4 regions of the Proteocatella sp. QWL-06 genome follow, and region 4 is predicted to be linked to each of the others. Evidence: riboswitches for the same ligand, from Rfam matches in the RefSeq annotation. Region 4 holds a riboswitch; each other region holds the start of a gene.
The links. A riboswitch is a leader RNA that binds a small molecule or an ion and turns the genes downstream of it on or off. The one in region 4 is predicted to bind S-adenosylmethionine.
Positions count from the first base shown of each region.

Region 1: linked by a shared signal. The riboswitch ahead of AC4PGZ_RS00205 (methionine ABC transporter ATP-binding protein) and the one ahead of AC4PGZ_RS10945 (Na+/H+ antiporter NhaC family protein) in region 4 are both predicted to bind S-adenosylmethionine.
Region 2: linked by a shared signal. The riboswitch ahead of metK (methionine adenosyltransferase) and the one ahead of AC4PGZ_RS10945 (Na+/H+ antiporter NhaC family protein) in region 4 are both predicted to bind S-adenosylmethionine.
Region 3: linked by a shared signal. The riboswitch ahead of AC4PGZ_RS01150 (O-acetylhomoserine aminocarboxypropyltransferase/cysteine synthase family protein) and the one ahead of AC4PGZ_RS10945 (Na+/H+ antiporter NhaC family protein) in region 4 are both predicted to bind S-adenosylmethionine.

Region 1 is NZ_CM178755.1:34,511-38,604, reverse strand. Features, by position in the region: gene AC4PGZ_RS00220 (hypothetical protein) at 1-81, opposite strand, end outside; gene AC4PGZ_RS00215 (MetQ/NlpA family ABC transporter substrate-binding protein) at 275-1,123, opposite strand; gene AC4PGZ_RS00210 (methionine ABC transporter permease) at 1,201-1,863, opposite strand; gene AC4PGZ_RS00205 (methionine ABC transporter ATP-binding protein) at 1,853-2,875, opposite strand; SAM riboswitch class I at 2,970-3,074, opposite strand; gene AC4PGZ_RS00200 (D-cysteine desulfhydrase family protein) at 3,215-4,094, shown strand, end outside.
Region 2 is NZ_CM178755.1:2,008,859-2,012,952, reverse strand. Features, by position in the region: gene AC4PGZ_RS09690 (TRAP transporter permease) at 1-33, shown strand, start outside; gene AC4PGZ_RS09685 (phosphodiester glycosidase family protein) at 164-2,167, shown strand; SAM riboswitch class I at 2,246-2,346, shown strand; gene metK (methionine adenosyltransferase) at 2,473-3,654, shown strand; gene AC4PGZ_RS09675 (hypothetical protein) at 3,767-3,925, shown strand; gene AC4PGZ_RS09670 (sigma-54 interaction domain-containing protein) at 4,006-4,094, opposite strand, start outside.
Region 3 is NZ_CM178755.1:243,893-247,986, forward strand. Features, by position in the region: gene AC4PGZ_RS01145 (DUF6449 domain-containing protein) at 1-1,662, shown strand, start outside; SAM riboswitch class I at 1,782-1,877, shown strand; gene AC4PGZ_RS01150 (O-acetylhomoserine aminocarboxypropyltransferase/cysteine synthase family protein) at 1,996-3,270, shown strand; gene metA (homoserine O-acetyltransferase MetA) at 3,305-4,094, shown strand, end outside.
Region 4 is NZ_CM178755.1:2,280,902-2,284,995, reverse strand. Features, by position in the region: gene AC4PGZ_RS10950 (prolipoprotein diacylglyceryl transferase family protein) at 1-846, shown strand, start outside; gene AC4PGZ_RS10945 (Na+/H+ antiporter NhaC family protein) at 769-2,091, opposite strand; SAM riboswitch class I at 2,201-2,333, opposite strand; gene dnaX (DNA polymerase III subunit gamma/tau) at 2,528-4,094, opposite strand, start outside.

The DNA of each region.
Region 1 (4,094 bases), 460 kb from region 4:
CAATTCAGCATTAAAATCTTTATATCCGTATATCTCGGACTCGCCAGGATACTCTATTTTCTGTATCAGATTCTCATTCATTTAATACCATCTTTTGCGTAAATATAACTTATAGGTTATATTTACATTATAGAATTTATTTGTAAAATTGTAAATAGGGACTTTTTTTGCCCCAACAAACCCCGTTCATTTCATCATTTTGCTTAATCGATGTTTGTAAATCGAAAGTCCACCCGGGCAATCTTTCTGATTGATTCCAGGTGGACAATTTTCCCTAGTCTATAGCTACAACTGCGCCTTTGTAAGTCTCGCTGATGTATGTTTTCACAGCCTCGCTCTTAAGCGCTTCCACAAGCGCCTTGATGTCTTCTCTCTCCTCGCTGCCTTCCTTTACTACAAGGATGTTGGCATAAGTCTGAGCCGCTTCTGAGTCCTGCTCTTCCTTTGCAACCGCATCTGATACGCTGAGGCCTGCGTCAAGAGCATAGTTTCCGTTCAGTACCACGAAATCAACCTCGCCTATTACTCTTGAAACCTGCGCCGCTTCGAGCTCGACAATCTCGATGTTGTGAGGGTTTTCTGCGATGTCGTTCTTAGTTGCAGAAAGTCCTGCGCCTTCTTTTATCTTTATAAGGCCGTTTGCTTCAAGCAGAAGAAGTGCTCTTGCTTCATTTGTAGTATCGTTTGGAACTGCAATCGCCGCTCCGTCAGGTATGTTTGCAAGGTCAGTCGATTTTCCAGCGTAGATTCCAAGTGGCTCAAAGTGAACGCTTGCCACAGGAACCAGCTTTGTTCCCTTCTCTGCGTTGAAGTCGTCAAGGTACGGCTTGTGCTGGAAGAAGTTCGCATCCACATCTCCTGCGTCTACTACAAGGTTTGGCTGAACATAGTCAGTGAATTCCACTACCTCAAGCTCATATCCCTGCTCCGCAAGAGTTTCCTTTACCTGTGAGAGTATCTCTGCATGAGGCACAGGAGAAGCCGCTACGGTTATCTTTCCCTTTGCTTCCTGCGCCGGTTCCTGCGTATCTGCCGCCTGGTCGCTGCTCTGGCATCCTGCAAAAACTGTGAGTGATAATGCTGCAGCAAGTACTGCTATACCTGTTTTTTTGAATTTTTTCATGATTGTTTCTCCTTTATCTTTATCATATTTATATTTTCAGTTATCATATTTCAGTTTCCATTAGTTTTTCTTTTTGCTTATCTTACTCTCTTGTCGGTCTTTGCCGCTATCCTCATCCCGATGAACTGCATCACCTGCATAAGCACCACGAGCAGTATCACCGTTATCAGCATTATGTCATACTGGTATCTGTTGTATCCGTATCTTATAGCGATATCCCCGAGGCCCCCGCCTCCAACGACTCCTGCCATCGCCGAGTAGCTCAGTATAGTCCCCAGCGCTATCGTGGAGCCGACTATAAGGGAAGTCTTCGCCTCTGCTATCAGCACCTTCGTCACTATGGTCGAAAGGGAAGCTCCCATGCTCTGCGCCGCTTCGATCACTCCTGGATCAACTTCGTGGAGCGAGGATTCAATCAGCCTTGCAATGAAAGGCGTAGAAGCAATCACGAGCGGCACTATCGTCGCCGTAGAGCCGTAGCTTTTTCCGGCTATGAGCACCGTCAGCGGAATCACCGCTATGAGTAGTATCAGGAAAGGCACAGACCTTCCGATGTTGACTACTATGTCCAGCAGCCTGTACAGGGCCGCCATCGGATGCAGACCGTCTTTTTTAGTTATCACGAGTGCGATCCCGATCGGGAAGGCAAACAGATATGAGAATACAGCTGACACGAAGGTCATGTAGAGCGTATCTCTCGTGCCCTCCAAAAGCATTGTAAATACTTCATTACTTAACATAATCCCTCAGCTCCTCTACATTCACATTTCTGCTCTTCAAATAATTTATGACCTTGTCGCCCTGCAGCCTGTCCTCAGGCAGCTGCAGTATCATCTGCCCGAAGGCCTGTCCCTTGATGTCGTTCGTATCTGCAAAAAGTATGTTCACCGGCGTCCTGCACTCCAGGATCATGTTTGCAATGACCGGCTCAAAGGATGATTTTCCGTCAAACACTATTCTTATGCATCTCTTTCCGGTCATCTCGTCCACCGTCGCGCTGCTGCTGTTGTGATATACCAGCTTTCTGGCAGCCTCCGTCTTTGGATTCGAGAACACATCCTCCACCCTGCCGCTTTCTGCGAGGCTTCCTTTGTCCACGATCGCGATATAGTCGCATATCTCTTCGACGACGGACATCTCGTGGGTTATTATCACGATCGTTATGCCCAGCTTCTTGTTGATGTCCTTGAGCAGCTCCAGTATCGAGCGTGTGGTTGTTGGATCCAGCGCGCTCGTCGCCTCATCGCAGAGAAGTATCTCCGGATTTGTCGCAAGGGCCCTTGCAATCGCCACCCTCTGCTTCTGCCCTCCGCTCAGCTGAGACGGATACGCCAGCCGCTTGTCCGAGAGCCCTACAAGCTCCAGCAGCTCAGCAGCCCTTTCTCTTGCCTGAGCCTTTGGTACGCCTCCGATCTCAAGCGGGAAGCAGATGTTGTCCTCGACATTTCTCTGCATCAGCAGATTGAACTGCTGAAATATCATCCCCACCTTCTGCCTTACCGATCTCAGCTCCCTGTCATTCAGAGCCGAAAGATCCCTGCCACCTATGATGACCGTTCCCCCCGTCGGCTTTTCGAGGAAATTGATGCACCTTACCAGTGTGCTCTTGCCCGCGCCGCTCATGCCTATTATTCCGTATATGTCGCCTTTGTTTATATCTAGGTTTATACCCGAAAGTGCAGTCACCTTGCTGCCGCTCGTGCCAAAAAATTCTTTCTCCAGATTCCTTATCTGGATAAGTGGTGCTCCCATATGTCCCTCCTTTACTGCTTGGTTGAATTACCTGATTTTAGAAAATTGAAATAAAAAAAACCTCCTCAGAAGAGAAGGTCACAATTCAACCGTCTCCTCATCTTCCAAAGATTTCTCTTTGACGGAATTAGCACCTTGCAGCAGGCTGCAGGTTGCCGAGACTTCACAGGGCCGATCCCTCTGTCTCTCTTGATAAGAAGTTTTGATATTTAATTCATGTTTCATATGTTACAATAATAAATCTTAATTGTCAACCCTTTTTTCGCAATGTTGAAAAAAAACAGAAAATATGTTATTTTGAAAAGAGTATAAAATACAGATAGCAGAAAGGAAGCACCCATGATCACACTACCCGAAAAAATTTCACTCGCAAACCTCCCGACCAGGACCTACAAGCTCCAGAAGCTTTCAGAAAATCTAGGGAAAAACATCTACATAAAAAGAGACGACGAGACTGGAATAGAGCTGTCCGGAAACAAGGTAAGAAAGCTCGAATTCGCAGCCGCAGAGGCCCTGTCTCGGGGAGCTAACGCACTTATAACCTGCGGAGGAATCCAGTCCAACCACGCAAGGGCCACCGCAGTAGCCGCAGTAAAGCTCGGCATGAAATCCATACTCGTGCTCAGGGAATCTGAAAAGACTGCCATCGAAGGCAATCACCTGCTAGACCTCATAGTCGGCGCAGACGTCAGATTCATAAGCGCGGAGGACTATGTCCTCAGAAGATTCGAGATAATGGAGGACATAAAAAAAGATCTCGAGGCCAGCGGCGAAAAGGGATACATCCTTCCCGAGGGCGCATCCAACGGCATAGGGCTGTTCGGATATATAAACGCGATGAAGGAGATCCAACAGCAGGAAGACGAGCTCGGCATAAGATTCGACGCCGTGGTTTCATGCGTAGGCTCATCCGGCACATATGCAGGCCTTGCAGTCGGCGCGAAGCTCTACAACATGAAATGCGACGTAATAGGCTTCAACATAGCAGACACCGCCCCGAACTTCCAGAAAAGAGCCTTCGGATATATCGAAGAGTGCTGCAGCTACCTCGAGGGAGTGACCCCAGAGAACCTCGGCATAACCCCTGAGAGCCTCATAATAACAGACGGCTACGCAGGCAAAGGCTATGCTCTCAACGTTCCCGCAGACTTTGAATTCATAAAGGAATTCGCAAGACTCGAAGGAATATTCCTCGACCCCGTATACACAGGAAAGACCC
Region 2 (4,094 bases), 270 kb from region 4:
TACAAAAAAATTAAGCCGGCTCAGGCTGCATAGATTTTCAGCGGTACCATAATGGTACCGCTTTTTTGTATTTAAAGTGTAATATCTGTGTAATTATAATAACTCATAAATAGAGTATAATTGATGGAAGGGGAGATTTCATTGGATTTAAAAGAGGAGTAATATGAAAAAAATGACGTTAAAACACAGATTCAGAAAAATAATTGCAACTTCGATAATAGCGGTTCAGTGTTTTTCGAGCTTCAGTTATGCGGATATGATATATGAAAATACATATCAGATAACTGTAAGCGATGGGATAATACACAAAAATATAATTCAGACATTTGAAAATGGAGTGCAGTCCATAAACCTTATAATTGCAGACATGGAGAGGAGCGGAGTGGATCTTGAGCTCCTTTACAACGATGTATCGGGATTCATGAACAGAAAGACTCTGAGCGCTCTGACTGCGCAGATCCCAAATACAGTGGCAGCCATAAACGCAGACTTCTTTTCGATGTCTGATCCGAGCTACTCTATGGGTCCGATGGCAGATGATGGAAAGGTGATATCCTCACCTTATTATGACAATGGCAAGATGGCCAGCTTCATAATGGACCAGAATCAGAAGCTGTTCATAGACTATCTGAAGTCAGGAGTCGTTGTGAGAAATGAGACGACTGGGACGAGCTCTACGGGATACAGCATAAACAAGCATTCAGGCACATATGCTTCGCCTGTCATAATAACGAGTGAATACAGAAAGACTTCTCCGGGACAGTCATCGGTATCTTCGGTGACGCTCACTGAGGTCGTTATAGAGGCAGATACTGTGAGAGAGATAAGGACAGGAAAACCGGGAGTCAGCATCCCTGTGAACGGGTATGTCATAGCGGCAAGCGGCACCAGAGGAGATCAGCTGGCATCATCATTTTCGGCTGGGGACAGGCTTGAGCTCAGCACCTCCATGCAGGACAGCTATCCTGATCTTAAGGAAGTCGCGGGCGGAGGGACTGTAATACTTAAGGATGGAATGCTTGCGCCAATAACGCACAAGATAGCGGGCAGGTCACAGAGGACTGCGATTGGCATAACCTACGACAGAAAGCTGGTATTCATGACTGCCGACGGTAGAAAGAGCCCTTATATAGGTATGACGGAGACCGAGGTAGCAGACTTTCTGAGGACCCAGAATGTCAGGGACGCCATGATGTTTGACGGCGGAGGCTCGACGGAGATGATCGTCAATGGAAAGATAACCAATGATCTTGCATCTGAAAGAAAGATAGTAAATGGAATGGCCATTGTCAACAACAGGACGAGAGGCTCTCTCAGCAAGCTTGAGGCAGTGCTGGAGACAAAGAATATAGTTCAGGGAGATCGGGTAAAGCTTGCGGTACAAGGATTTGACAGCAGCATGAACCCTGTTGCGACATCGGGGATAACTGTAAGTGGAAACGGCATAAATGTAGAATATAAGGACGGATATGTCACCTTCAAATCCGGTGGAAACGGAAGCATAATCGTAAGATCCGGAAGTGCGAGCGCCGTTATATCTCTGAATGTGGCATCCGTTAATGCGAAAGACCCAAGACGCGTGGACTCAATGCCAGCCTATGATACTGCAATAGTTCCGGATTCGCTCAAGGACAAGAAGGATGTATTCTCGCAGGCCATTAATGGAGTGCTTGTGAATAAGATAAACGGCAGTGCAAAGCTTGCGGTGAATTATTTCAACAAGAATCAGGAGCTGAGCGATGCAATAAAGACAGCAAAGGAATCGGTATACAAGGGCGCTCAGTATGTGGAAAATGACTCGGTAAGATATGTAGGACTCGACACCTCGGCAGGCATAAGCGGCACTTCGGGGCAGTGGAAGTCTGTAAAGGATGCGCTTTCTTCATCCAACAAGAATGTTGTGATCATGATGAGCACATCGATGAATCTTTCGGTATCTGAAAAGACCGTGCTCAGGAATCTGCTTCAGGAGGCTTCGGCTTCAAAGAACATATTCGTAATCACTAAGGGCAGTGAATATTCTTCATATGCCATTGGAAATGTCAGCTATATAACGCTCAGGGATTTCTCTACAGTTAAGGCAGGCAAGGAAGAGGACTACAGATACCTGGTATTTAAGAAAACCGCAAATGGCCTGAATTACGGCTTCCAGAGTCTACTGCAGTAAAAAAATATATAAATTTCAAAAAAGTTATTGACATGCATGTTTCGATATATTAAAATAAAGCAAATGAATATTCTTGATGCCTTATCAAGAGCGGTGGAGGGAGTGGCCCTGTGAAACCCGGCAACCAGCAGAAATGTATGGTGCTAATTCCTGCAAAATTTAATTTTGGCAGATGAGGTTTGTTAATGACAATACATTAATCCTCTTTGCTGTGGCAAAAGAGGATTTTTTATGTAGATTCATCATTTGAGAGAGTTGGTTTTTATTTTTATTTATTGTATAACAAAAGGAGAACAGAAGAAAAAATGAGAAGACTATTCACTTCAGAATCAGTTACAGAAGGGCATCCAGACAAGATTTGCGATCAGGTTTCAGACGCGATTCTAGATGCGATTTTTGCCAAGGATCCAAATGCCAGAGTAGCTTGCGAAACAGCGGTTACTACAGGTATGGTAATGGTTATGGGAGAGGTTTCTACAGAGACTTATGTAGATATTCAAACAATAGTTAGAGAGACAGTAAAAGAAATAGGATATGACAGAGGAAAATATGGATTCGATGCAGACACATGCTGCGTACTGAATGCGATTCATGAGCAGAGTGCTGATATAGCTATGGGAGTTGATCAGGCTCTTGAGCACAAGACTGGAGAAATGAAAGAATCAGAAATAGAAGCTGTTGGAGCTGGAGACCAGGGAATCATGTTTGGTTTTGCATGTGACGAGACTCCAGAGCTTATGCCGCTTCCTATATCGCTTGCTCACAAGCTTGCAAGAAGACTTTCAGAAGTAAGAAAGAACGGAACTCTTGATTATCTTAGACCAGACGGAAAAACTCAGGTTACGGTTGAATACGATGATAACGGACCAGTAAGAATAGATACAGTGCTTATTTCTACTCAGCATGCAGAGAGTGTTTCTCTTGAGCAGATCAAGAAGGACCTCATGGAGCATGTAATAACTCCAATCATAGATCCGGCAATGCTTGATGAAAATACAAAATACCTTGTAAACCCTACAGGAAGATTCGTAATCGGAGGACCTCACGGGGATGCAGGAGTTACAGGAAGAAAGATAATCGTTGACACTTACGGCGGATACTCAAGACACGGCGGCGGAGCGTTCTCAGGAAAAGATCCTACAAAGGTTGACAGATCGGCTGCATACGCTGCAAGATGGGTTGCAAAGAACGTTGTAGCAGCAGGACTTGCAAAGAAATGTGAAGTTCAGCTTGCATACGCAATCGGAGTGGCAAGTCCGGTATCTATACTTGTTGATACTTTTGGAACAGGAATCGTTGGAGATGACAAGATTGCTGAGATCATCAACAAGAATTTCGACCTCAGACCAGGAGCGATAATCAAGGAGCTAAGACTGAGAAGACCTATCTACAAAAAGACAGCTGCTTACGGACACTTCGGAAGAACTGACATAGATGCACCGTGGGAAGAACTTGATAAGGTAGATGCTCTGAAAGCGAGCCTCTAACATGAAAAAAATCGTAGTTTTTGGAAGTCCGCACTGACCAGGCTGCGAACCTGTAAAAGAGTTGCTTTTACAAAATGAGATAAAATTCGCATATGTCAATATCACAGAAAGCATGTTTGCACTCAAGCAGTTTCTTAAATACAGAGACAGCAGAGCAGACTTTGACAGGATAAAGAAAATGGGAGCTGTAGGCATACCATGCATAGTGGTGGAAGGCGAAGAGTTTTATTTTGAGGATCAGATTGAAGAGTTTCTTAAGTCTGTGAAATGAAAAAAGGTATATAATATAAACTTAAGCATTGAAAACCCTTCCAGTTTATTGAGATCAATAAGCGGAAGGGTTTTGCTGCTTTATTTGCAGTGCTTCTGTATCAGTCGGTTGGCCTTGCTTTGTGAAATGGAAAGGTGTTTTGCGAGCTTGTAGGAACTGTTATGCAGTT
Region 3 (4,094 bases), 670 kb from region 4:
GCAGCAGTGATTTCTGTCATAGGCTTTGGCGCCGATATCGATTATCTGGAGCTGCTGAGGAACTTTGTCATGAATACGGTATACTTCAACCTTATCTTCTCTGTGAGCATACTGGCAGGGCTGATCACTGGAACCAGGCTCATACACGTGCTGATGACATTCGTTATCCTTGAGTATGTTCAGCTGTTCCTGGTGCTTTTCAGCGAATACATGAAATTCTTCTTCAGTACCTTCTATGCTAGGGCAGTATTTACTGATGACCTTATCATGAATCTTTCACCCGTAACGAGCCTTTTCATGGAAATGGAGAGCTTCAGCTTTACTATGACCGCAAACGTGCTTGTTCTTGCCTGCATAATACTCCTCAATGTATATATATTCAACCTGAGGCCATCAGAATCAGCAGGGAAATCGATAATAAGAAACAGGCTTCTTGAAACCGTTAAATATATGGTACTTACGGCAGGAACCATGGCTGGGGGTCTTATATTCAATGAGGTTGGCCAGGGCCGAAGCTGGATGATATTCGGACTTGTATTCAGCGGCTTTGTAGGCCACTGCATACTGGAATGCCTTCTCAGCTTTGACATGAAGCGCATATTTCGCAATAAGGGAAAGCTTGTCATACTGATGTGCGCGCTTGCGATCGCATTTCTCGTAATGGACAGAGACGTAGCAGGCTATGACATGAGGATACCTGAGACGGGCAGCATCGAATCCGTGTCCATAAATCCAGTGAGCTTTGACTCTTATGCGAGCTACAATCTGGCTGATTATGATGAGATTGACAGAATGGAGAGCATAAGGCTTTCAAATCCGGATACGATAAAGGCGGTAACGGAAATCGCAGAAATTTCGGTTAAAAATCAGGAAAAACATGAGTCAGACAAGAATTTTGTATCAGGCGATCATTTCCAGTTGGCGGTGAAATATAATCTGAAGGACGGAAAGAGTCTTACGAGGTACTACAGCCATGCCCCTGCTGCATCCGCGCTTGAGGTATTTGCAGATATTTACGATACTTCGGAATTCAAATACAGATACTATCCTCTGATGAGCTTAAAACCAGAGGAGATAATAAAGGCGACAGCTGAGTTTCCGGGTTTTGTGAATCCGGATAACAAGAATTCCTATGAATCTGAAATAAGAGGCAGTGAAAAAATGAAAGCGCTCCTGAGCGCGGCTCAGAATGATCTTATAAACATGAGCTCCTCAAAGCTGAAAAACAACAGTCCTGTAGCGCTGCTCACATTTTTCGTTCAGGATGATATAAAGGGCAGATATGCTCAGGATTCACAGAGGCGGATAGAGGTTCCTGTCTTCAGGGAATATATAAAGACGCTGAGCGTACTGGCGTCACTCGGATACCGCATAGAAACGGATTTTTCTGAGGACATGGTTGAATATATAGAGCTGTATTCATATGATGACTCTGCCAGTGCAAAACCAGATTATCCACAGACTGTAGATGTAAAGGAATCTGTAAAGGTTCTGAGAGAAAAAGCCGAGATTGAAAAATTTTTTACTGAATATATTTCGGGCATCAACATAAGCTATAACGGATTTATATTACCCGATTCAAATAGATGGGCAATCGTTTATTTAAAGGGAAGCAGCAACTCAGGCTATGATTTCATATCCGTAAAAGATGTCGGAATTTAACGATTATTTCTAAACTATAAAAATAATTTAATAAAAAACTGTTTGCAATATTTGGAGAACTATAGTATTATAGTAAAAACGATGTTGAAACAAATACAATTGAATACCCAGAAAAAACAAACTTATCAAGAGTGGTGGAGGGACTGGCCCTTAGAAACCCGGCAAAGCGAAAGCTAGTGCTAATTCCAGCAGGCATTATGTCTGAAAGATAAGTGTAGCCTGATAGATATATACTATAGCCGCACTTATAAGAGTGTGGCTTTTTTATACCATATTTTAGCTGCACGGAATGAAACAATATAAAATAAAAGTCACAGAAAGGTGGAAACTAAAATGAAAAAATATGCACAGGAAACAATCTGCATACAGGGAGGCTATGAGCCAAAAAACGGAGAACCAAGAATACTTCCGATATTCCAGTCAACGACATATAAATATGACGAGGCAGACGAGGTGGCAAAGCTGTTCGATCTTGAGGCGGCAGGTCACATGTATTCAAGAATAAGCAATCCTACGGTGGAGGCTCTCGAAAAGAAGATTGCCGAAATGGAAGGCGGCGTTGGTGCTATGGCAACTTCTTCAGGACAGGCGGCAAATCTTATAGCCATCCTGACTATATGCAACGCAGGAGAGCATGTACTGGCGATGTCGAACCTGTACGGCGGGACATTCACTCTTTTCACTTCGACGCTCAAAAAGATGGGCATAGAGGTTACCTTCGTCGATCACAGAGCTGATGACAGAGAGATATCTTCAAAAATACAGGCAAACACGAAGCTTATATTCGGAGAGACGATAGGAAATCCGGGGGTAGATGTGCTGGACATACAAAGAATAGCAGAAATAGCACATGAGAACAGTATACCTCTAGTGATCGACAATACTTTTGCAACGCCATATCTTTGCAGGCCGTTTGAGTTTGGCGCAGACATTGTCACTCACTCGACTACAAAATATATTGACGGACATGCTACAAGCGTTGGCGGGATAATTGTTGACAGTGGAAAATTCGACTGGAAGTCGAGTGGAAAATTCCCTCACCTTACAGAAGCGGATCCGAGCTATCATGGACTAAGCTATACAGAAAAATTTGGAGCAGCAGCCTACATCACGAAGGCCAGAGTAGCGTTTCTCAGAGACATGGGAAGTACAATGAGCCCTTTCAATGCATTCCTTACAAATCTCGGAGTAGAGACTCTTGCGCTAAGGATGGAGAGACACAGCAGCAATGCGCTTGCTGCGGCAAGATTTCTTGAGAGCCATCCAAATGTTTCATGGGTAAACTACCCGCTTCTGGAATCATCGCAGAGCTTTGATCTTGCCAGAAAATATCTTCCTGGAGGAGCCAGCGGAATAATCGCATTTGGAGTAAAGGGTGGAGTTGAATCCGGAAAGAAATTCATTGACAGCCTTGAGCTTGCAAGCCTTGTAGTTCACGTGGGTGACATAAGGACACACGTGCTCCATCCGGCAAGCATGACTCACAGACAGCTTTCGCAGGAACAGCAGATCAAGGCAGGGATAAAGCCCGACATGATAAGGCTGTCAGTAGGGATAGAGAACATAGACGACATTCTTGCAGACCTGGATCAGGCGCTTAGAGCATAACAGGCAACAGAATAAACAGAAGAGGTGAGAAGACGTGCCAGTATTAATACCATATGATTTGCCAGCAAAAGAGATATTGAATAAAGAAAAGATTTTCGTAATGAACGAAACCAGAGCCCAGACTCAGGACATAAGGCCTCTAAGGGTAGCTATAATAAACCTCATGCCGACGAAGATAGAGACTGAGACGCAGCTTCTGAGGATGCTTTCAAATACAGCGCTTCAGGTAAATGTGGATCTCATAAGGACAAGCTCTCATGAAAGCAAAAATACAAGCAGAGAGCATCTTGAAAAATTCTACAAGACCTTTGATGAGATAAGAGGAAGCAAGTATGACGCCATGATAGTTACGGGAGCTCCGGTTGAAAAGCTTGATTACAGGCAGGTGAGCTACTGGGAAGAGCTTAAGGAAATAATGGATTATGCGAGAGAGCACGTCTATTCCACGATGTTCATATGCTGGGCCTCCCAGGCAGCGATGTATCACTATTACGGTATAGAGAAGCACCAGATGGATAAAAAGCTGTCCGGGGTATATGAAAATGAAGTTGTGGCAGACAGCGTCCTTACAAGAGGGTTCGACAGGTTCTTTTATGCTCCGCAGTCAAGATACACCTACTGCAGAGAAGAAGATATACAGAAGATAGAGGACCTTGAGATAATAGCCAGATCGGATGAAGCTGGAGTGCACATAGCCGCAACCAGAGATAACAGACTCATATTCGTGTCGGGACACAGTGAGTATGATGAAGACACGATTGACAGGGAATACAGAAGAGACCTTGCAAAAGGCACGCCAGTAGACGTGCCGGCGAACTACTACA
Region 4 (4,094 bases):
AGCGCAATGGGCGCTCAGATACACATACACACATATGATCTGTTCGTATGGCTGAGCATCGCGACAGGCCTTGCCATGGCCTATGTACAGCTCATAAGGATGGGTACTGGAAGAAGAACGGCAGCTTTTATATGCGCAGTGACAGGCGCAAGCTTCCTCCTGGGAGCAAGGATTCTTAACTATGTCATAAACTATAAGAAATATACGGAGGCAGGAATACCGCTTTTCATCATGAAAAGCGGTTACTTCTCTTTATATGGAGGAATGGCAGCTTCATTTATGGCATTGTACATATCATCTTACAGGCTCAAGGCAGATTTTTTGGAGCTTATGGACCGCCTGACCTTTCCTTTCCTGCTGAGCTACTTTGTCATGAAGATCGGATGTTTTCTGAACGGATGCTGCTACGGAAAGATGACAAAATCATCATTTTCAGTGCCGCTTCCATTAAAGGAGCAGGCGGAGCTTGCTGCAAGCCCGCTGATATCACAGTTTTTCGGGAGCCCTGAAATAAGGGTATATCCTGCCCAGCTCATGGAGGCATCAGCAGCAATATTAATAATAGCGGCTGTACTGCTTGCAGAAAGGCTGTTCAGGAGCAAAATAAAAGGCAACACAAAAGGAGCAGGATTTGCGCTTTCGGCAGCTCTTCTCAGCCTTTTCAGGCTGATAATTCTGCAATTTCGAAGCTCATCCTACTCCTATACTGTTCTTAATATATTCTATCCTATGCTCTACATCTCTGTAATTGCAGTCTCAGCAGCATTTTTATGCAGCCGACTCTGCCTCCGTAACTCTGACTTCCTTTCTCACGGCTATGAAGATCACAGCGCTGATTCCCATTAGGACAGGGTAGTAGAGGTTAGGAATGATTTGAAAAGGCGTGATTCCGGTAAGAGATGCAGCTGTAAGCAGCTGAGCGCCATATGGGATAAGGCCCTGGAATACCGAGGTGAATATATCAAGTATTGAGGCGCTTCTCTTGGGATCCACGCCGAATTCATCGCTTATCTCCTTTGCGATAGGGCCAGCCATGACGATGGCTACCGTGTTGTTGGCTGTACACATATCAACTGCTGATGCCAGGACTGCTATTCCAAACTCGGCGCCCTTGGCGCTGTTCACCTTTGATTTTATTACATTAAGGATAGCATTTATGCCTCCGTTTTCCTTCACAAGTTCGACCGTACCTCCGATTATTATTGAAAGGACGGTTATCTCAAACATCCCTGAAACACCTTCGCCTATGATTCCAAAAACCTCGCTGAATGCGAATGTTCCCTGAAACACCCCTACTCCGAGCGAAAGTACGGTTCCAAGCACAAGAAGCGCAAATACATTCATTCCGGAAAGCGCTCCGGCGAGAACGATCACATAAGGGAGTATCCTGAGTATGCTGTAATCGAGGTTCTGATCTACTGTAAAGGATCCTCCTGAAGTCCTGATAAGAAATATCGCAGCCGTTATGATGGCAGCAGGAAGAACTATAAAGAAGTTCTGTCTGAATTTATCCTTCATAAGGCAGCCCTGAGTCCTTACGGCCGCTATCGTAGTGTCGGATATCATGGACAGGTTGTCTCCGAACATCGCTCCGCATACGACTGCGCCTATGCAAAGCTCTATTCCAAAACCTGTCTTTTCGCTTATTCCAACTGCAATCGGGGAAAGTGCGGCAATAGTTCCCATCGAAGTTCCCATGGAAAGCGAAATGAAGCAGCCTATAAGGAAAAGTCCCATTACGGCTATATTTGATGGGAGTATCGAAAGTCCAAGATTTACAGTGCTCTCAACTCCGCCTGCAGCCTTTACAGCCCCTGAAAAGGCTCCTGCAAGAAGAAATATGAGCGCCATTATCATTATATTTTCGTGACCGGCTCCACGGCTCATAACTGAAAGCTTTTCATCAAAGCTCATGCTTCTGTTCTGAACGAAAGCTACAAAAAGTGCCGCAAGAAATCCGACTATTGCAGGCATCTTGTAGAAGTCGTTGAATATCAGTCCTGTTCCAAAGAAAAGGAGCAGAAATACCAGAATTGGAAGCAGCGCCGCCACGCTTGATTTTGGGTTGCTATCTGTCTTAATTTTGTTCATCTTTTTTGATTTTCCTCCTGAAAAAATAATATATTTGTCGCAGCGAGAAGTTTACTGCATTAAAAAAGCCTTCTCCAAGAGAAGGCACAGAATTAAAGCTCTATATCTTCTCTTATCTCTCAGATCTTTACCACTGCGAGCACACGCAGGCGATAAAATCTGATGGATTTGGCACCTTTTCACCGTAGTGAAGGTTGCCGAGACTTCTCAGGGCCATTTCCCTCCATCTCTCTAAATAAGAAAATTTTTATTAAGTTGTAAATAATTTTTGACAGTAAAAAATCGAGCGGGGTAACTCGATTTTTAAAAAAGGGGGTATTAATAAGGTTCAATAATTAGGGGGAGTGAACCCTTATTTATTCACTCTTCACTCATTATAATCAATATGGACAAATTTGTAAATAGTTTTTTTGTAATTTTTTTATAATTTTCAAACCTAAGGCTTTATATCGATATTTACATCCGGGAATGTCTCGGAAAGCTTTTCAATGAGCTTTTCCTCATCTGATATCTTCTTTGATTTTATTGATGAAAGCTCGCTGTAAAGTATATACTGCACGGCTATATTCCTTTTCAGGAGCTTGCTGAGTATTTTCTCGACGGAATTATTTATGTCCTGAGTCTCGAGCATGTTCTTGTGGAATATGTTCTTTTCCTCAAAGCAGAAGAAGATGTTGTCATCAAAAAACCTTTCAGGCTTTCCTTCCCTTATAAGTGCAGCGAGCTGTGCCTGCTTTACGGCCCTGAGTTCTTCATAAAGAACCGGGATGGCATCGTAGACTCTGTCAAGCTCAGCTTTTTCATCATCGCTTATCTCTACCCGCTCTATCTTCTTCGTGGAAACCCTTGAAGGAGATTTCGAAGATGAAGGTCCTTTTGTATGGCTTGTTACAGCCATGCGGCCGCTGTTTTCCACACTGCCTTCAATATTACCCACAGGTAGCTGTGGATTATTTTCGATCTCAGAAAGCCTGCTTTCAAGGCCCTGGACAAGGGTCTCAAGCCTTCTTATTTCGGAGTTCATCAGAGCGAACTCAGCCCTTATATCCTCGCTGACATAACGGTTTGAGCCTATTGCATCATATCTGGTGCCTGTTATCCTCACTATATCGGCAAGCAGGAGCACCTGTGGCTGTGGAGAATAGCGCATGTTGCTGCAGGTTGTGGATAAGTCCTCTATTATATTTGCCGCAATTTCATCCGTGCATATCTGCGCTGCCTGGCTGACATTCGGGTTATCCTGCTTTACGTCGTTGAACTCCAGTATTACCTGCTTCATGAAGTTTATGAGCTCAAGTGCGAATATCCTCGGGTCCATGCCTGACTTTTCTATGCTGCCCAGTACCATTATGGCATCACGAGTATTGTGGGCCATTATTGCCTTAAGCATCGAAAGATAGTTGTCCGAGTGAATCTCTCCAAGTACCTGCAGAAGGTTCTCCATTGTGAGATCTCCGTATGAAAGCGCCTTGTCAAGAATGCTTAAGGCATCCCTGAGGCCGCCCTCGCTCTTTAAGGCGATGAATTCAAGCGCCTCTGACTCAAAGTCCTTTCCTTCCTGCGCGAGCACGTCAGAGAGTCTTTGCACTAGTACATCCTTCTCAATCTTTCGGAAATCAAATCTCTGACATCTTGAAAGCACAGTCTGTGGAATCTTCTGAGGCTCAGTCGTCGCAAGAATGAATATAACGTGCGAAGGAGGTTCCTCCAGAGTCTTGAGCAGAGCATTGAAAGCCGCCGCGGACAGCATGTGGACCTCGTCTATTATGTATATCTTGTATTTTCCTGAAGTCGGAGCAAAAGCAAGGTTGTCTCTGATATCTCTGACATTATCCACGGAGTTGTTTGAAGCAGCGTCAAGCTCAACCGTATCGATATCGATGCCGCCGTTTATGGCAGAGGCGAATACCTTTGCAGTAGAAGTCTTTCCAGTTCCTCTTGGACCGCAGAAAAGGTATGCATGGCTCAGATTGCCGTTTTCCAGCTGATTCTTCAGTATGGAA